2 regions of the Stenotrophomonas sp. STEN083 genome follow, and region 2 is predicted to be linked to the other one. Evidence: riboswitches for the same ligand, from Rfam matches in the RefSeq annotation. Region 2 holds a riboswitch; the other holds the start of a gene.
The links. Region 2 has a riboswitch for cobalamin ahead of btuB (TonB-dependent vitamin B12 receptor). Riboswitches for the same ligand answer to the same signal wherever they lie in the genome.
Positions count from the first base shown of each region.

Region 1 (9,853 bases), on a different contig from region 2:
CGGTACCGGCAGCCGTGATGCGGTGCTGCTTGGCGACTTCAACGCCTATGCGATGGAAGAGCCCATCCGCACCTTGAATGCCGATGGCTGGCAGGACGCGTTCAAGGTTGCTGGCGTGCAGCAGCCTTATAGCTACGTCTACAACGGTTTGACCGGTCGTCTGGATCACGCGCTGCTGAGCCCGGGCATGGCTGCGCGGCTGAAGGGCGCGGCCGAGTGGCATATCAATGCCGATGAGGCAGACGAGGTGGGTTACCAGGGCCGCAACGTGCCGGGGCCGTGGCGCAGCTCGGATCATGATCCGTTGTTGTTGGGGTTTGAGCCGTAAGCTTTTAAAGCACCCCTCCCCAACCCTCCCCTTGCCTACGGCAAAGTGAGGGGGCAGCTTTTCTCCCTCCCTTTCGCGCAGCGAAGGGGAGGGCCGGGGAGGGGTGCCTTTGCTGTTGCTCCAAACCAGCAAAACCCTCAAAACGTCCCGCGCGCAATCAAGCCAATCGCCAGCACTGCCAGCGCCAGACCAACGCGATTCCACACGCTGGTCTTCTCGCCGAACGCCAGCACGCCAACCAACGCGCCCAGACACACCACGCCAATATTCATGCCCGCAAAAATCGTCGCCGGGCTGTGCGGCAGCGCTTGGTGCGCACGCACGTAAAACAGAATGTTGCCGAAGTTGAGCAGCCCAAGCAGCAGGCCAAAGCCAAGATTTCCCAGCGTCAGCCGGCTGTTGCCACCGAAATGCCGCTGCAGTTGCCACACCAGCATCAGCACGAAGGCGATGCCGAAGCTCACCAGCAAGGCGGCGGTGGAGGGCGTCCCGGCCGCAGCCACCTGCTTGAGCAGGATGTCGATCAAGGCAAAACCGGCCCATACGCCCAGCAACCAACCCCAGCTGGAGCCCGAACGTTCTGCCTTGCCGCCATCACGCGCGGTCACGCCGACAATCGCCAGCAGGCCCAATCCCAGCCCCGCCAGCTTCCAGCCATTGGCCTGTTCGCCGAACAGCAGGAAGGCGGCCGCCAGCGAAAGCAGCAAGGACAGCCGCTGGGCCACGTCGCTGCGCACGATGCCGGCTTCGCGCACCGCGCGGGCCAGCACCAGGAAGATGCCGGGCAGGGCCACCGCAAGCCCAAGCAGGGCCAGCCAAGGCGTATGCCCGCTCTGCAGCGACTGCAAGGAAGGTTTGAGCAACAGCAGCGACAGCACGCTGGCGGCGAGGTAGTTCCAGGTCACCGCTTGGGCGATATCGACGCCGCGGCGTGGCGCCAGTTTCAGCAGCACCGATACCAGGACACTGCAGATCACACTCAGGACAAGGAAATGCATGGATTTGGGCAGTTGTGAAGGGCAAGCGTGAAGCCGCCGGACGGGGCCGCTATTATGGCTGCATGCAAACTCTCCCATTCCCCCACGAATCGGCGACGCTGATGCTGGACGGCCCGGCCGGTCCGCTGGAAGTCGGCGTCGACCTGCCCGATGGCGAGACCGCCGCGCGTCCGATCATCGCCGTCATCTGCCACCCGCTGTCCATCGAGGGCGGCAGCATGCACAACAAGGTGGTGACCATGGTCTCGCGCGCGCTGCGCGACCTGGGCATCACCACCGTGCGTTTCAACTTCCGCAGCGTCGGTGCCTCGGTTGGCACCTACGACAATGGTGAAGGCGAAGCCGACGACCTGCGCGCGGTGGTCAACTGGGTGCGCAGCGAGCGTCCGGATGCCGCGTTGTGGCTGGCCGGTTTCAGCTTCGGCGCCTATGTATCGCTGCGCGCTGCCGCCCAGCTGCAGCCGCAGGCCCTGATCTCGATCGCACCGCCGGTTGGCCGCCGCACCTGGGATTTCTCCGAAGTGCAGCCGCCGGCCAACTGGCTGGTAGTGCAGGGCGATGCCGACGAAGTGGTCGACGCACACGGCGTGTACCAGTGGCTGGAATCGCTGCCGAATCCGCCGCAGTTGGTGCGCATGCCGGACACCTCGCATTTCTTCCATCGCAAGCTGATCGATCTGCGCGGCGCCATCCAGCATGAAGTGCGGCGCTGGCTGCCCGACGGCAGCAACTGAGCATGGATGCAATGACCCCCTCACAACGCTACGCCGCTGGCGTGGCACGCGGCGACTGGCGCGATGATGTTGCCCAGCACGCCGCGCTGGCCGAGCTGGATCGCATCCACCTGGCCATTGTCGACAGTGCGCAGGACGGTTGGCTGGACCGGCTGTCGGCGTTCTGGAAGAAGCCCGAGCCGGTAAAGGGCCTGTACTTCTGGGGCGGCGTTGGCCGCGGCAAGACCTTCCTGGTCGATCTGTTCTATGACGGCCTGCCGATCGAACAGAAGTACCGCACCCACTTCCACCGCTTCATGCGCGGCATCCACGAACAGCTGCACCTGCATCAGGGGCAGAGCGATCCGCTGGCCAAGATCGCCCAACAGTGGCGCGACAAGCTGCGCGTGCTGGTGCTGGATGAATTTTTCGTCACCGACATCGGCGATGCGATGTTGCTTGGACGCTTGCTGGAGCGGCTGTTCGCCGAGGGTGTGACTCTGGTGACCACCTCCAATACGGCGGTGGAGAACCTCTATCTCAATGGCCTGCAGCGTGACAGCTTCCTGCCGGCGATTGCCTTGCTGGAGAAGTATTGCGTCGAGCTGTACGCCGAAGGCACCGAGGACTACCGCATGCGCGCGCTGACCCGCTCGCCGGTATACCGCGCGCCGCTCGATGCTGAGAGTGATACGTGGCTGGCCGGACGCTGGAAGGAGCTGAGCGGCGCCGAAGAGGCACGCGGCGGCAACATCCAGATCGAGGGTCGCAAGATCCCGGTGCGTGGCCGTGGCAAGAGTATTGCGTGGTTTGATTTCGCTGCATTGTGCGAAGGCCCGCGTGGGCCGTCGGACTACATCGAGATCGCCCGCGAGTTCACCACCGTGCTGCTGGGTGGCATTCCGCATTTCGATCGCATGAACGAAGATGCCGCGCGCCGCTTCGTCAATCTGATCGATGAGCTGTACGACCGTCAGGTCAACCTGGTCTGCACCGCCCAGGACGCGCCGCCTCTGCTGTACAGCGGCACCCGCCTGGCCGGCGCCTTCGAGCGCACCGCCAGCCGCCTGATCGAGATGCAGAGCGCCGAGTACCTGGGTACCGCGCACCGCAACTGATCCGGTAGTGCTGAGCCATGCTCGGCACTACGCCTTGAGCCCCTCTCCCGCTTGCGGGGTGAGAGGGGCAGCTTGCGAACCAACGGTTCGCTGCCCATCGAACGCCCTTGCGTCAGCGCAAGGGCCGGGGCGCGGAGCGGGGGTTGGGGTGAGGGCAGCTTTCCGCTGGTAAAGCCCCTGCCGAGCATGGCTCGGCACTACAGAGCAGCCTCGCCGACAGCGCCAGAAAATCAAAATCCACCCGCTCCCCAGCGCGTTGCGCAAGCGAGGGGGCAGATTTAACCCCACTCCCCACCCCCATCCGTTCCTATCCCCGTACGCCGCATCACGCGGCCTGGATGGGAGCAGGAATCATGGCTAGCGCAAAGGGTTCAAACCGGCCGGCGGTTCGCAATATGGCGCTGGCCGCCGCAGTGACGCTGTTGGTCGGCCTGCCGGTGGCGGCAGCGGTCCGCCATACCCCGTTCCCGGTGACCGACAAGACCGGCGATCTCAAGGCGCCAACCACGCAACGCACGCGCCAGACCCAGCCCAACTTCCGTGCGCCCAGCGCCAGCGTCTGCAGCGACACGCCGGTGCTGCGCGAGGTTGCCGATCCCAGCCCCAAGCCGCAGCAGCACAATATCGCTGCGGGCGAGGTGCGTATGCGCACGGGGGACAGCTACAGGGCGGACACGAAGATGATGGCTCCCATGCCAGCGCCTGCTGCGCCGCCACCTCCACCGTCGCTGGCAGCCCGTGCCGAGGCCGCTGCCGATGCCAGTTATGCGGCAGCGGAAATGCCGATGGCTTCGATCACCACCACTGGCAACGTGCGGCAGCAGCAGGCGCCAGTCACTGCCGGTGTCGTCGATGACAACGCTGACTTCACCGCATTCCAGCAGTTCCTGCAGGGCCATGAAGAAGCCAATGATCTTGGTCGCGATATCAGCGTGCGCCAGCGCCTGCAGGTGGTCGATGCGCAGGGTCGGCCGGTGCCGGACGCGGAAGTGGCGGTCACGGCCCGTAATGGTGCGCGCATGTGGGCGCGTACCGATGCCGGTGGCCAGGTCTGGGTTCACCCGAATGCCTTCGATGATCGCGATTCGGCCAGCTACCAGATACAGGTGCGGCGCGCCGGCAAGACGGTGACCTCGGTCCTGCAGCGCGGGCAGAAGAATGCCGTGCAGGTAGTGGTGGCCGATGCACCGCTGCCGGCGCGGGCCAAGCTCGACCTGGTGTTCATGGTCGACGCCACCGGCTCGATGGCCGATGAAATAGACAAGCTGCGCGATACGCTACAGGGCATCGTCCGCGATATCGCCCAGCTGCCGTCCAACCCGGACATCTGCCTGGGGCTGGTGACCTACCGTGATCGCGGCGACGAGTACTTCGTGCGTGGCTGGGACCTGAGCAACAACGTTGCTGGCTTTCAGAAAGTGCTGAATGGCGTGCAGGCCAATGGCGGCGGTGATTACCCGGAAGCAATGAACGAGGCCTTCGACCATGCCGTGCAGGCGATGAACTGGCGCGGTGCCTCGACTACGCGCCTACTGGTGTCGCTGGCCGATGCGCCGCCGCACATGGATTACCCGCAGCCGCACTACGAACAGACCATGCTGGCCGCGCTGGGCAAGGGCATCAAGGTGTTGAGCGTTGCCGCATCCGGCCAGGACACCACCGGTGAGATCGCGCAGCGGCAGATCGCGCAGTACACCGGCGGGCGTTTCATCTTCCTGACCTACAAGGATGCCAGCAATCCCTCCAGCGGACCGGGCAGCGAGACCGTGCATGAGGTGGAGAACTATTCGGTCGACACCCTGGACAAGCTGGTGGTGAAGCTGGTGCGCGAGGAGTTGGCGCAGTTGCCGAAGGGCTGAGCTTCTGCCCCCTCCCTTTGCCGTAGGCAAGGGGAGGGTTGGGGAGGGGTAAGCTTTTGATCTTCAGGCTTTGCCAGCTTCGCGGCTTACGCCGCTCCTACAAAGCCAAGCCCTGCAGTGCCGAGCCATGCTCGGCATGGGCTTTACCGGTGATGCCCCTGCCGAGCAAGGCTCGGCACTACCAAAAGCGGGCTTTACCGCGCTGGCAACGGAATGCTGTCGCCCTGACGGTCATCGCTTGCTGCCATCGTCGCGGTATCACCACTCACGCGCATCATCTGCAGCGGCTGGCCATCAAAACGGAACTCCAGTGCCGACTGCAGCCTATCCAGCGCCTGTACCTGCGTGCACAACGAGCGCGCGTGCTGCTCCAAGGCGGCAGCGCGTCCTTCCAGGCGTTGCTCCAGTTCGGCGTCGAGTTTGTCCGCGCGCGCATCCAGCTTGTCCTCACCACCGGTGAATACCGCCCACAGCATGCTGCGGGCGATGGAGCCGCTCAGGCTCTCGGCGGCATCCTGCACCCGTGCTTCGAAACCTTCATGGAACAGGTCCTGGTCCCAGCGGCCGCGGCCGATGGTCTGTTCGACAAAACGTTCGGCCTCCTTGCGCAACTTGCGCACTTTGCGGGAGTTGGCGTTGCCGGTGAGGCCTTCGTAAACCGAGTCCAACGTATCGAAGCTGATGCCAACCGACTCGTTGGCAATGCCGGTGACCGCCGGCATCAGCTGGCGCACGCCGTTCTCCAGTGCGCGCAGGCGTTGTGCATCCGCGGCCGATACCGTCTGCATGCGGTTGTCGATGCTCAGCTGGCCGTCGTGGAACACGATCTCGCGCATCGGCAGGGTATCGCGGCGCAGCCAGATGCCGCCGCCATCCACCAGGACGTTGTAGTCGGTGGACACGCCACATTGATCGGCGGACAGCTCCGGTGCCTTGACCGTAGCGGCCTGAGCCATCAGCGGCAGCAGCAGGGCCAGCGAGGTGGCGATGGGCGGCAGGCGCATGGCGGCGAGCTCGTGGCGGAAGGGTGCCGCCAGCTTGGCCGCTTGCAGCGACGGCTGCGCAGGCCGGAAGTCACGCCCGGAATTTCATCAGAAATTTACGTAGTCAAGTCAGGTGGTTTCCCTACAAAAAAACTCTGCAAAAGGCTTGACTGCGCATTCCGTTCGAGCAGGTTCGAGTGTCTGGCCCGGGCGGCATACAGTCCAAGCCTTGTGCCGCAAGGCTTGGCAAAGAAATACTAGATTTGGTGTTGACCCTGTCATACACCCCCACTATCTTGTGCTCCGTCGGTTCTGACGGGATTTTTCCGTCGGATTAATAGGGAAGCTGGTGATGCCTTCAAGGCTAGTCCGGCACTGCCCCGCAGCGGTAATTGGGAACGACCCCGCCAACAGCACTGAGGCAAACGCCTTGGGAAGCGGCGGAGTAGGAGAAGGCCCCCGCCTTCCTGCCCATGAGTCCGAAGACCTGCCGACAGCCACGCGATGCACACCGCGTGGTGCCGGCTGCGGTGTCTTCGAGGGGAAGACGGCTGGTGACGTGGTGCCGTGGCTGCTGCCGACCCTTGGTCGTGCGCTGTCGCGGCTGCTGCGACGCCGTCCTTCCATGCTCGCTGCTCCGTACCGGCTCTGCTTCCTGCGCGGGCAGGAGCTGCGTGCATAACGTTTGCAAGGACACCATCGTCGTGACTGCCACTCATACTGACGTCGCTCCGGCTGAAGCCGGTTTTGAACTGACCCCGCCGCCAACCGCCACCGCCATGAGCGTGACCAAGCGCAATGGCAGCACCGAGCCGGTAGACCTCAACAAGATTGTCCGCGCCATCCAGCGTTGCTGCGAAGGCCTGCACGCGGTGGACCCTATGCGGGTGGCCACGCGCACCATCTCCGGCCTGTACAACGGCGCCAGCACCCAGGAACTGGACGAGCTGTCGATCCGTACCGCCGCCCTGCTGATCGGCGAAGAGCCCGAGTACGGCCGCCTGGCTGCACGCCTGCTGGCCAACTTCATCGGCAAGGAAGTCTCCGGCCAGGAAATCCATGCGTTCTCGCAGTCGGTCGGCCGTGGCCACGAAGTCGGCCTGATCAACGACCGCCTGCTCAACTTCGTGCAGGTCAACGCACGCAAGCTCAACGACGCGATCGATCCGTCCTATGACCTGAACTTCGATTACTTCGGCCTGCGCACCATGTATGACCGCTACCTGCTGCGGCATCCGCATTCGCGCAAGGTCATCGAAACCCCGCAGCAGTTCTTCCTGCGCATCGCCAGCGCGCTGAGCGAGGATGTGCCCGAAGCACTGGCGCTGTACCAGCGTCTGGGCAGCCTGGATTACCTGCCGTCCAGCCCGACCCTGTTCAATGCCGGCACCAGCCACGAGCAGCTGTCCTCGTGCTTCCTGCTGGACTCGCCGCAGGATTCGCTGGAATCCATCTACGACCGCTATGCCGACATCGCGCAGCTGTCCAAGTTCAGCGGTGGCATCGGCGTCAGCTATACCCGCGTGCGTTCGCGTGGCTCGCTGATCAAGTCCACCAACGGCCACTCCAACGGCATCGTGCCGTGGCTGAAGACGCTGGATTCCTCTGTGGCTGCGGTCAACCAGGGCGGCAAGCGCAAGGGCGCGGCCTGCGTCTATCTGGAAACCTGGCACGCCGACATCGAGGACTTCCTCGAACTGCGCGACAACGCCGGTGATGATTCGCGTCGTACGCATAACCTCAATCTGGCCAACTGGGTGCCGGACCTGTTCATGCAGCGCGTCGAGGCCGACCAGGAATGGTCGCTGTTCGATCCGCGCGTGGTGCCGGAGTTGACCGATCTGTTCGGCCCGGCCTTCGAGCAGGCCTATGTACAGGCCGAAACCCAGGGCAAGGCGCGCAAGACCGTGTCGGCACGCAAGCTGTATTCGCGGATGATGCGCACCCTGGCCGAGACCGGCAACGGCTGGATGACCTTCAAGGACAAGTGCAACCTTGCCAGCAACCAGACCCTGCGCGCCGGCAACGTGATCCACCTGTCCAACCTGTGCACCGAGATCCTGGAGATCACCTCCAACGACGAGACCGCAGTCTGCAACCTGGGCTCGATCAACCTCGGCAACCACCTCGACGCGCATGGCGATTTCGATTTCGAGAAGCTGGCCGAGACCGTGCGCCTGGCCGTGCGCCAGCTCGACCGCGTCATCGACCTGAACTTCTACCCGATCGAAACCGCACGCCGCGGCAACCTGCGCTGGCGCCCGGTCGGCCTGGGCTGCATGGGCCTGCAGGACGTGTTCTTCCGCAAGCGCATGGCCTTCGACTCCGCCGAAGCACGCGCGCTGTCGACCAAGATCGCCGAGGCCATCTATTTCCACGCGCTGGAAGTATCCTGCGAACTGGCCCAGGAACGCGGCAAGCATCCCTCGTTCAACGACACCCGCGCTGCCCACGGCGAGCTGCAGTTCGATGCCTGGAACGTGGTGCCGGACGACGTCGAGCGTTGGGACGCACTGCGTGAGCGCATCAAGCAGCATGGCCTGCGCAACTCGCTGATCATCGCGATCGCGCCGACCGCGACCATCGCCTCGATTGCCGGTTGCTATGAGTGCGTCGAGCCGCAGGTGTCCAACCTGTTCAAGCGCGAGACCCTGTCGGGCGACTTCCTGCAGATCAACCGTCACCTGGTTGCCGAGCTGAAGCAGCTGGGCCTGTGGACGCCGGAAGTGCGCGATGCGATCAAGCTGGCCGACGGTTCCATCCAGAGCCTGGCGCAGATCCCGGAAACCCTGCGCCACATCTACCGCACCGCATGGGAACTGCCGATGCGTTCGCTGATCGACATGGCCGCCGCGCGCGGTGCCTATATCGACCAGTCGGCCTCGCTCAACCTGTTCATGGAGAGCCCGAACATCGGCGCGATGTCGTCCATGTACATGTACGCCTGGAAGCAGGGCATCAAGACCACGTACTACCTGCGCTCGCGTCCGGCCACCAAGATCGCCAAGACCACGGTCAGCAGCTACACCCCGGTTGAAGCCGTGGCCTGCTCGCTGGAAAACCCAGAAGCCTGCGAGGCCTGCCAGTAACAAAAAAAGGGCCCCGAATTGGAGTTCGGGGCCCTTTGATGCTTCACAAAACGCTCTTGACCGCTTGGGCGGGGCGTCTTTGATCTGCCACTTCGACTAAGAAGCGGGTTGACTATACCGTTAACAGTGGTCTGATCAAAGTTTTAGCCCGAGCACTTAGAACTCAAAGGCAAAAATTTATGAGCAAGGATCAAGATCGAATGGTCTACCGTCGCGACGACGGTCAATGGGCAAATAAACGCAACGATGCCAGCCGTGCCTCCAGCTTGCACCGGACCCAGGCTGGCGCCGAGCGGAGTGCTCGACAGATGCTAGTTAACCAAGGTGGTGGGGAGTTGACGACAAAGGGTCGCGATGGATTGATTCGAAGCAAAGATACGATCGCTCCAGGTCACGATCCTTTCCCGCCCCGGGATACTGAACGCTAATTTCCTCAACTAGCAACCGCCGACGCCACGTTTTGTAGGAGGCACATGGAAGTGCCTGAAGTTTCCTGTCTTTTCCACCTGCAGTACCGGTTCGCCGATGCTGACACATGAGAGTTTTCCCATGTCTGAAAGCCCCAATCAGATGCTGCTCGATCCCGGCTTCGAGCTGACCCTGCGTCCGATGCGTTACCCGGACTTCTACGAGATGTACCGCAACGCCATCAAGAACACCTGGACGGTGGAGGAGATCAATTTCCAGATCGACATCACCGACCTGCACCAGAAGATGTCGCCGGCCGACCAGCACCTGATCCATCGCCTGGTCGCGTTCTTCGCC
Region 1 is NZ_JBRRCU010000004.1:82,459-92,311, forward strand. Features, by position in the region: gene ACVOK8_RS02430 (ExeM/NucH family extracellular endonuclease) at 1-328, shown strand, start outside; gene ACVOK8_RS02435 (EamA family transporter) at 466-1,326, opposite strand; gene ACVOK8_RS02440 (alpha/beta hydrolase) at 1,389-2,060, shown strand; gene zapE (cell division protein ZapE) at 2,063-3,157, shown strand; gene ACVOK8_RS02450 (VWA domain-containing protein) at 3,511-5,016, shown strand; gene ACVOK8_RS02455 (DUF2884 family protein) at 5,211-6,020, opposite strand; cobalamin riboswitch at 6,290-6,507, shown strand; gene ACVOK8_RS02460 (ribonucleoside-diphosphate reductase subunit alpha) at 6,779-9,088, shown strand; gene ACVOK8_RS02465 (DUF2188 domain-containing protein) at 9,289-9,516, shown strand; gene ACVOK8_RS02470 (ribonucleotide-diphosphate reductase subunit beta) at 9,638-9,853, shown strand, end outside.
Region 1: it holds a riboswitch for cobalamin, as region 2 does, so the genes downstream of both, ACVOK8_RS02460 (ribonucleoside-diphosphate reductase subunit alpha) here and btuB (TonB-dependent vitamin B12 receptor) in region 2, are expected to answer to the same signal.

Region 2 (9,853 bases):
ATCCGCTTCGAGGATTGAAGCGGAGCATCAGCGTTTGTGGGAACGGCGAACGGCTTTTGCAGGAGCAGCGTAAGCCGCGAAGCTGGCTATCTATCAGATCGCACAGCAATGATCGCAGGTGGTTCGAGTTACGTGGCTCCGGATGCAGCTGTGGCTTCGCGGCTCACGCCGCTCCTACAACACTCCCACAAATCCAGCGGCTAGCGGTGCGAGGACTACAAGCACCAGCATCAGCAAGGTCTCCACAACCTCGACACTCGCACCCAGGCCATCGCCGGAGATGCCACCAAGCTTGCGCTTCCACCACAGCGCAACCAGCGGCACCAGCAGCAACGCCAGCAACAACGGCCACGCGAACACCACGCTGATCGCGGCCAGCAATACTGCCCACAACCACATCGCCGCCGGTCGTAGCTGCCAGGAAAAACGCTCACCCAAACCATTGCCATGCAGCGACGGTATGCGCTGGCTCCACCACAAGGTGCCCCAACGCGCCCACGCCGGCACCAGCACGATGCCGAACCACAACGGCCCCACAGCAAGCTCGGTCAGCAGCACGAACTTGAGCAGTAGCTGCATGATCAGCGTGACCACGCCGAACACGCCCATATGCGGGTCTTTGAGGACTTCCAGAAAGCGCTGCGGATTACGATGCGCCGCACCGAAGGCATCGGCCACATCGCCCAGACCATCCAGATGCAGCGCACCTGTCACCCACACCCAGACCAGCAAGGTCAATGCGCCGGCCAACCATGGTCGATCAGCCAAGCCATACAGCGGTAGCGCCAGCAGCACGCCGATGATGACGCCGACCAAGGGGTAGTACACCGCCGACCTGCTCAGATCTTCCTGGCGGAAATCGCGCACCTGTGGTGTCGGCAACCGGGTCAGGAATTGAATGGCAAGGATCAGGCGGCGTCCGATCATGGTTGTCGCAACTCCAGCAGTTCACCCCACAACTGCCCGTCTTCGCCACGCTCCACGCGCAGGCGCACACGGGTGCCGTAATCAACACGCATCGCCCACAGCGATGACAAACTCATGCCGCAGACCCGCGACACCACCAGCCGCAGCACGCCGGCATGGCTGACCACCAGCACCGGCTGGCCGTCACCATCGTCTTCGTCCACCAAACGATGCAGCTGCTCTTCAACACGCGCCTGGAACTGCTGCCAGGATTCGCCGTTGGGCGGCACCACATCGTGCGGCTCGCTATAGAACCCGGCCAATTGCTCGGCCGGTAGTTCATCGAAATGCAGCCCGTCCCAATCGCCGAAGTCGAGCTCGGCCCAATCCGGGTGGATCTCGCAGAACTGATTGCTGCCGGCCACCAGTGCATGCGCGGTATCCAGCGCACGCCGGCGCGGTGAGCTGATCACCCGACTCCAGCCGATGCCGGCATGGCAGCGGTACAGCGCATCCATCGCACCGTCGATCAAGGGCGGATCAGTACGCCCGTCCAGGTGACCTGCACGTCCGGTGGAAGCATGCCGCAGCAGATCAAGAATCATCGGCCGCCACCGCGATCGGCAACGGCGGCTTCGGCAAACGTCGCCATGCTGTTGTGCAGGGCGCAGGCCATGCGTACCAGCGGCAGCGCGAGCGCGGCGCCGGAGCCTTCGCCAAGACGCAGGTCCAACGACAGCAATGGCTGTGCCTGCAGCGTTTCCAACAGACGAATATGACCGCGCTCGGCCGATTGATGCGAGAACAGCAGCCACGGCCGCAGACTCGGATTGATGCGCACTGCCGCCAATGCTGCAGCAGAGACGATGAAGCCATCCACCAACACCGGAATACGACGCTGCGCCGCGGCAATCATCGCCGCGCTGATCGCTGCGATCTCCAATCCACCTACACGTTGCAATGCTTCGCATGCGGGGGACTCGGCCGTGTTGATCGCATCCCCATGCAGGCTCAGCGCGCGTGCGATCAGATTTCTTTTCTGCACCATGCGCACTGCATCCAAGCCGGTGCCAGCGCCGACCAACTCGTCCAACGACAACGGACCAAGCACGGCGGCTACCGCACTGGCAGCGGTGGTGTTGCCGATGCCCATCTCACCGAACACCAGCAGATCGGCACCCTCGGTGCAGGCAGCTTCCACCGCGCGGCGACCGGCATCGAAGGCAGCTTCCAGATCGGCAGCAGACATCGCCGCGGCAGTACTGAAATCAGCAGTGCCGTGCAACGTCTTGGCACTGACCACACCGGCAATCGGCGCGGTAGCGCGGCTGCCCACATCCCAGACGTGCAGCGGCAGGCCCAGTTCGCGCGCCAGCACCGCAATGGCGGCACCACCGCCAGCAAAGTTGTGCAGCATCTGCACCGTCACTTCCGCCGGGTAAGCCGATACGCCTTGCGCGGTGACGCCATGGTCGCCAGCAAACACGATCACCGGCACACGTTGCGCCGCTGGCTGATCCACGCCTTGCAGCGCGGCCAGCTCAACCGCCAAGGTCTCCAGGCGACCCAGGGCGCCTTCCGGCTTGGTCAGCTGGCGCTGGCGCAGCAGGGCACGCTGCCGGTATTCCTGCGAAGGCTGGCCGCAGGCCTGCCCGTACCATGTTTCTGTCACGACACTTCCGATACTGCGTTTGCAGCGCGCATTCTAGCCATTCAGCAACAGTGCTGCGCATGACCTGCTTCGTCAGTCACTGCTCAAACCCAACCCGAGCAACACATAACCCGGGTAAATGCAGCGCACCCGGGGAATATGATTGCAGCAGCAATGCAGGCCCGACGTGCCCTGCACATCCCGTTGCAGGTGTGCTTACCTGGGCTACAAAGCCCGAAAGCCGCTACCAGACTTGTCGCCCACGCTGTCCACATACACCGAGTAGCGACGCAGCAGTGCGGTGGCCGTTGCCGCCCATTCCGGCAACGCTGGCGGCAATGGCATAGAATGCGCGCACTTTCAGGTGACCGCCCGGCATTGCTGGTCGGTTGAAACGGGAAGCCGGTGCCGCGCATTGCTGGAACTCCAGCATGTCGCCATTCCGGCGCTGCCCCCGCAACGGTAAGCAGGACAAGGCCAGGCATACCGCCACTGTGCTCGACACGGGAAGGCGCCTGGACGGAAGCGGCACATGCCGCCTCGCCTGCGAGTCCGGAGACCGGCCCGAAAGCCGACTGGTTGCGATGCGGAGGGCATGGCGGCGGCTGTAGCGCCGTGTGCGCCGCCTCCGTCTTCTCCCTCTTCTGGCAGCCTTCCCCATCCGCCTGCGCGGGAGCGTGCAGGCCCAGGAGCTTCCATGAAATTGTCTTACCACTCTCTTTCGCTCGCCCTTGCCCTTGCACTGCCGGGCGTTGCTGCCGCGCAGAACGCACCGACCGAGTTGGACGACGTCACCGTCACCGCAACCCGCACCCCGATCTCCATCGAGAACAGCGTGGTGCCGGTGCAGGTCATCGACCGTGCGCAGATTGATCGCAGCCAGGCCAACTCGCTGCAGGACCTGCTGCGCGGCCGTGCTGGCTTGGACATCAACAACTCCGGTGGCATGGGCAAGCTGACCTCGCTGTTCATGCGCGGCACCAGCTCCAGCCAGGTGCTGGTACTGGTAGACGGTGTGCGTATCGGCTCGGCAACCAGTGGCATGCCGCCGTTGCAGGAACTGCCGATCGACCAGATCGAGCGCATTGAAATCGTGCGTGGCCCGCGTTCGAGCCTGTACGGCTCCGAAGCCATTGGAGGCGTGATCCAGATCTTCACCCGTAATGCCGGCAAGGGCCTGCAGCAGAACCTGGCGATCACCGCCGGCAGCAACAACCTGCGCCAGGTCAGCGCCGGCTTCAGCAACCGCGGCGAGCGCGGCTGGATCTCGGCCCAGGCCGGCTACCAGGAGACCGATGGCATCAACGCCTGCCGCGGCTTCTACGACGCAGCGACCTGGGCAGGCGCCGGCTGCTTCACCAACGAGCCGGACCGTGACGGTTACCGCAACACCTCCATCAACGTCCGCGGTGGCTATGCCCTGACCGACACGCTGAGCCTGGAAGGCCACGTGCTCAATGCCATCAGCCGCAACCAGTTTGATGGCACCACCAGCAATGAATCGGACAACCGCCAACAGGTGATCGGCAGCAAGCTGAAGTGGGTGCACAGCGACGCCTTCCAGCTGACCGCCCAGGTTGGCCGCAACAACGAACAGGCCGATGGCTACCTTGCCGGCAACGGCAACCGCAGCTTCGTCAGCACCCTGGACAGCCGCCGCGACACCGCCAGCGTGCAGGGTGACTTCCTGTTCGCCGAAGGCCAGCAAATCAGCGCCGGCGCTGACTGGCAGAAGGACAAGGTCACCGGCACCACGGCCTACATCACCGATAGCCGCGACAACACCGGTGTGTTCGCCGAGTATCAGGGACAGTTCGGCGCACACTCGCTGCAGGCCAGCGTGCGTAACGACGACAACGAGCAGTTCGGCAGCCACACCACCGGCAGCCTTGGCTACGGTTTTGCCTTCGGCAACGGCTTCCGCCTGACCGCCAATGCCGGCACCGGCTTCAAGGCGCCGACGTTCAATGACCTGTACTACCCCTGCTCACCGTGGGGCTGCTACAACAACGCCGAGCTGAAGCCAGAGAAGTCCAAGAGCCTGAACATCGGCATCGCGCAGTACGCCGACGCCTGGAACTGGACCTTCAATGCCTATGAAACCCGCATTGACCAGTTGATCGCACTCGACAGCACCTTCACCCCGTACAACATCGCCGAGGCCCGCATCCGTGGCGCCGAGCTGACCGGCTACCTGTCGCTGGCTGGCTTCGACATCAACGCCCAGGCCAGCTTCACCGACCCGCGCGACCATATCGCCAGTGCACCTACCTACGACAACCTGCTGCCGCGTCGTGCACGCACCAGCGGCCGTCTGGACGTGGACAAGAGCTTTGGCCCGCTGCGTCTGGGCGTGACCGCTGCCGGCAGTGGTCACCGCTTCGACGATGCCGCCAACAGCGTGCGTCTGGCCGGTTACGGCACCATGGATGTGCGCGTTGAATACGCCATCAACGATGCATGGAGCCTGCAGGCCAAGGCCGCCAACGTGTTCGACCGCGAGTACGAAACCGTTGCCTGGTACAACCAGCCGGGCCGCGAGTACCAGCTGACCCTGCGTTACAACAGCAAGGCCAACTGAGTCTGCGAAGCCGCAGCGCCGCTGCGGTTTCCGGCAGTGTGAAAACAAGCAGGGCCGACGGTGATCCCGTCGCCCCTGCTTTTTCAGTCACCACGAATCGTTACAGCTTCATGCGCACGCCGATGTTGAAGGTGCGGCCCAGCACGTCATATACCGCTGCCTGATAGCCGGTCTGATTGAAACCGGCACCGCCGGCCTCTGCACCCGGCACCCGTGGCGGCGCGCGATCAAACACATTGTTCATGCCACCAAACACACTGAACTTCGGCGTGAGCTGATAGCTGGCGTAGAAGTCGCTGTAGAAGGTATTGCCGGCCCACTCACGCTCGTAGCTTGCGGTGGAGGTATTGCTGCCACGCATCTTCGATACATGCCGCAGGGTCCAGTAGAAACTGGCCTTGGGATTGGACCAACCGGTACGCACCGTGCCCTTCCACTTCGGCGTGCCCCACAGCGTCAGGTAATTCCATTCGTCATCTGGATTCAACGGGTCGGCGACAAACTTGCGTTCCAGGGTACGGCCATAGCTGAGATCCACCAGGATGCGGCCCGCATTGGAGTTGGCTACACCACCCAGGTCGTAGTACCAGTTGGCATTGATGTCCACGCCACGGGCGATGCTCTGCGACAGGTTCAACTGTTGCACGGCGACTTCTACGATGTCGCCCGCCGAGTCACGGCTGACCAGATCGCAGAAAGTATTGTTGAGGCTCGCCTGGTCGACGCAGCGATTGAGTATGGTCTGGTAGTCCAGGGTGGAGATCACCCCGCGCAGGTCGATCTTGTAATAGTCGGCCGACACCGTCAGGTTGGAAATGAAACGCGGCCGCAGCACCACGCCAAAGGTGGTGGTCTTGGCAGTTTCCGGCTTCAGGTTGACGTTGCCCGAGTAGACGATGTCCTTCCACTGCCAGTAGTTGCCAACGCTGGTATCGCTGGGACTGATGGCCGCGCAGTTGCCCGCGGTGTAGCTGGTGGTACTGGTACGGGTAGCCAACGCATAGTCGTTGCAGGGATCGTAGATCCACGCCGAAGACACCCTGCCCGCCGTGTAAAGTTCACCGATATTGGGCGCACGGATCGCCTTGCCGTAAGTGCCACGCAAGGTGATGTCGTCGATCGGCGCCCACTCCAAGCCAACTTTGGTGGTGGTGGTGCGGCCGGCGGTGCTGTAGTCCGAGACACGCCCGGCCAGCTCCAGCGACAGACGCTCTGCGCCGGTCACGCCCGACAGCAAGGGCAGGCTCAGCTCGCTGAAGATTTCCTTGACGCTGAACTCGCCGGTCAAGCTGCTTTGGGTGGTGCCAAGGCTGGGGTCATAGGCCGGGTTGATCGGGTCGTACTGGGCGATGGTGCCGATCTCGTTGCGTTCCTTGCGGTACTCCGCACCCACCACGATCTTGGCTTCACCACCGGGCAGGTCGAACATGCCGCCAGAGGCATAGGCCGATGCAACTTTCTGGGTCAGCGTGGTGGTCGACCAGTCGGTGTCGTAGGTCAACCAGTCGACCATCTCCGACGTCAGCCGCTTGAACGGATTGATCGCCACGCAGCCAGCCGGCCCATCCAGGCAAATCGGGTTGCCCGCACCATCCACGTACGAATTCAACCCCGACAACAGCCGGTCGTAGGAACCGGCATTGAGTTCGCGGGTGCGCTGGCGGCTGCGTCCGTAAGAGTAATAAGCCTCGTAGTTCCAGCTGCGCCCGAGGAAGTCGAAATAGCCTTCCGCGCCTATGCTGGCCTGCAGCAACTTGCGGTCGGTCTGCTGGCGCATATGCCCCAGCTCTTCATCGAAGTGGCGACCAAACGCGATGCCATCGGTGAATGCACCACCGTTGGCGGTGATCATTTCCTGGGTGATAAAGGGGCTGTAATACGGCACCACTTCACTGCCGCCCGAACCATAGGTGCTGAGCGAGCGCCAGGAGGCTTCAGACTGACTCTGCGAATAGTTGACCGTACCAACCAGACGCAGCGCATCGTTGACGTCGAAATCCAGCGTCGAGCGCACGGTCTGGCGATCCGATGGCGTCACCAGGTACCAGGAATCGTAGCGTCCGCCAAACTCGCCGCCATCGGTGGTGCCCTGCTGCAACACGTTGAAGCCTGAGCTCAGGTTGGTCAGCCCGCCCGGGCCAAGTTGTGAATGGCGCAGCGAGCCGTCCGGATTGAAGGTGTACAGGCAGTTGGCGGCGTTGGCCGCGCTGCAGTTTCCCAGCAAGACGGTGGCATTGGGCGAGTTGTAGACATTGCGGCTGTTGTCGAGGATCACATACGGATCCGTGCTGTTGGCGCGGGCGTAATACGGGTAGCCGTTGGCAGTCCACGGACGGTCCTGCCCACGCACGGTGCCGGAGTTCTTTTCCCAGAAGCCGTACAGGGTGAAGTTGCCGCGGTTGTCAGCGAAGTTCTTGCCGAACAGCACGTCACCGGTAAAGGTCGGCATGTCGCCGCGCGAGGAATCGCCGTAGCGGACACTGGCTTCCAGCCCTTCGTAGTCACGCTTGAGAACGAAGTTGACCACACCGTTGACGGCATCGGCGCCATACAGCGCGGAGGCACCACCGGTGACCACGTCCACGCGTTCGATCATGCTTGCAGGCAGTGCGCTTACGTCGACACCAGCGGTGCCGGGGATCGATGCAACCTGACGGCGCCCATCCACCAGCGTCAGGGTTCGCTGTACGCCCATGCCGCGCAGATCCAGCGCACTGACGCCAACGTCGCCGGTCTGGTTGGCGGTCTGGCTGGTCTGGGTTGCAGCAAAGCTGGGCAGTTGGTTCACCAGATCGGCGATCTGGGTGTAGCCGGAGGCCTGGATTCTCTCCGCGTTGATTGCCGTCACCGGCGCCGGGCCTTCGAAGCCCGGCTCACGCCGGATGCGCGAGCCGGTCACGATCACGGTATCGAGATTCTTCGCTTCGGTTCCAGCAGGTTGTTCCTTCGCAGCCTCCCCGGCAGCATCCTGCGCCCAGGCCGAGCCCATGGAAGTAGCACACAGCGCCATAGCAACAGCGACTGCCAGTTGGCCACGCCGGCGACACGGCAAGCGCTTGGCGGGATCGTTCGTCTTCATTTACTTCCCCTCGAATATGAAATGTCCAACGAAAATTCAGCAATCAACAACATCTGCTTCTGACCACCCGCCCAGCGCCTCGCCTTGATTGACGTGCGGCTTCAGCAACAGCTGCAGGTCTATGACGCGCACCGCCGCTGAACGGCTTTGTGAAGACTTCGACCATTTCTCGCGCACACACCAACCGACCTCGGCGCGGGCAAACGCGAAGGTCGACAGCAGATGGAGCAGTCACGATCCTGATGGCCGCGAACGAGACCGGACCGAAGGCAAAAAAACCACACACAAACCCGAACCGGGCCCGGCATCGCGTACGCCGGTTCTGGCGGACACGCACTACCTTGGCATAACCGGCCAAGGCTTTCAGATCCGCCTAATACCAGCCCCCGGATGGATATCGACGCGCGCCTTCCCGCTGATCAACCGGGAGGACGGAAAAAAGCCACACAACCCGTAACAAGTGCAACCATTTGATTTGTATACATACGCAAGAACGAAAGGAGTTCATGACCGTACATTTCGGGTTCAATACTCCACTGGACCCACCACCACGCGCTAGGTGTATCTTTGCTCGCACGATGCGGATTTCAGCATACTAATTCCGCTTGAGAGACGGCCGCTGGAATGGCAGGGTGTGCGCTCTGCAACGGAGAGCAACGCCATGGCTGTCACCCTGTCACCGCAGGTGTTGGTGCGCATGTTTGATCCACTTCCCGACGTGGTGTTCTTCATCAAGGACACCGAATGTCGATATACGCACGTCAACCAGACCTTGATGCAACGGCTGGCGAAGAAGAGCCGCGAGGAAATCGTCGGCAGGAGCGTGTTGCAGCTCTACCCTGCACACCTGGCCGCACGCTACATCCAGCAGGATCGTCGCGTGCTGACCGGCGAAGTGATCGAAGACATGCTTGAGCTGCAGCTCTATGCAAACCGCAGCCCGGGCTGGTGCCTCACCCTCAAGCAGCCGCTGGTGGAAGACAACCGCATCGTCGGCTTGATCGGCATCTCGCGTGATCTTGGCCAACCAGACCGCGAGGACTCTTCTTTCCAGCGTCTGCACGCTGCTGTGGAGTACATGCAGGCGCATTTCCACGAGCCGCTGCGCGTGCGCACGCTGGCGGGCAAGAGCGGCGTCTCGGTCGCGCAGTTGGAGCGCCTGTTCAAGAAGGTATTCCAGCTGACGCCGCAGCAGTTGCTGACCAAGTTCCGGATCGAGGCCGCTACCCGCATGTTGTTCACCGACACCAGCATCGCCAGCGTAGGTCAGGCTTGTGGATTCTCCGACCAGAGTGCATTCGCGCGCCAGTTCAAACACACAGTGGGCATGACACCGCGCGACTATCGGGCGCTGGCAGCAACGCCGAAGTAGTCATTCCGCCAATGCGCGAAGCGATGTGTGCGAACAGCACGACTTCGCCCACGCACCGCCGGATACTCAATCGTCGCAGGCAACCACCAGCGGCACGCCACGCGTTGGGTGCTCGATCACCTGCACCGGCTGGCCGTAGACCTTGCCGATGGTGTCGCGGGTCAGCACTTCGCGCGGCGAGCCATCGGCGGCAATGCGCCCATCGCAGAGCATCACGATGCGATCGGCATAGGCTGATGCCAGGTTGAGGTCGTGCAACACCAC
Region 2 is NZ_JBRRCU010000039.1:22,248-32,100, reverse strand. Features, by position in the region: gene ACVOK8_RS12615 (TfoX/Sxy family protein) at 1-18, shown strand, start outside; gene cobS (adenosylcobinamide-GDP ribazoletransferase) at 175-927, opposite strand; gene ACVOK8_RS12605 (histidine phosphatase family protein) at 924-1,511, opposite strand; gene cobT (nicotinate-nucleotide--dimethylbenzimidazole phosphoribosyltransferase) at 1,508-2,578, opposite strand; cobalamin riboswitch at 2,903-3,139, shown strand; gene btuB (TonB-dependent vitamin B12 receptor) at 3,255-5,138, shown strand; gene ACVOK8_RS12590 (TonB-dependent receptor plug domain-containing protein) at 5,239-8,217, opposite strand; gene ACVOK8_RS12585 (hypothetical protein) at 8,339-8,674, shown strand; gene ACVOK8_RS12580 (AraC family transcriptional regulator) at 8,879-9,589, shown strand; gene ACVOK8_RS12575 (heme ABC transporter ATP-binding protein) at 9,656-9,853, opposite strand, start outside.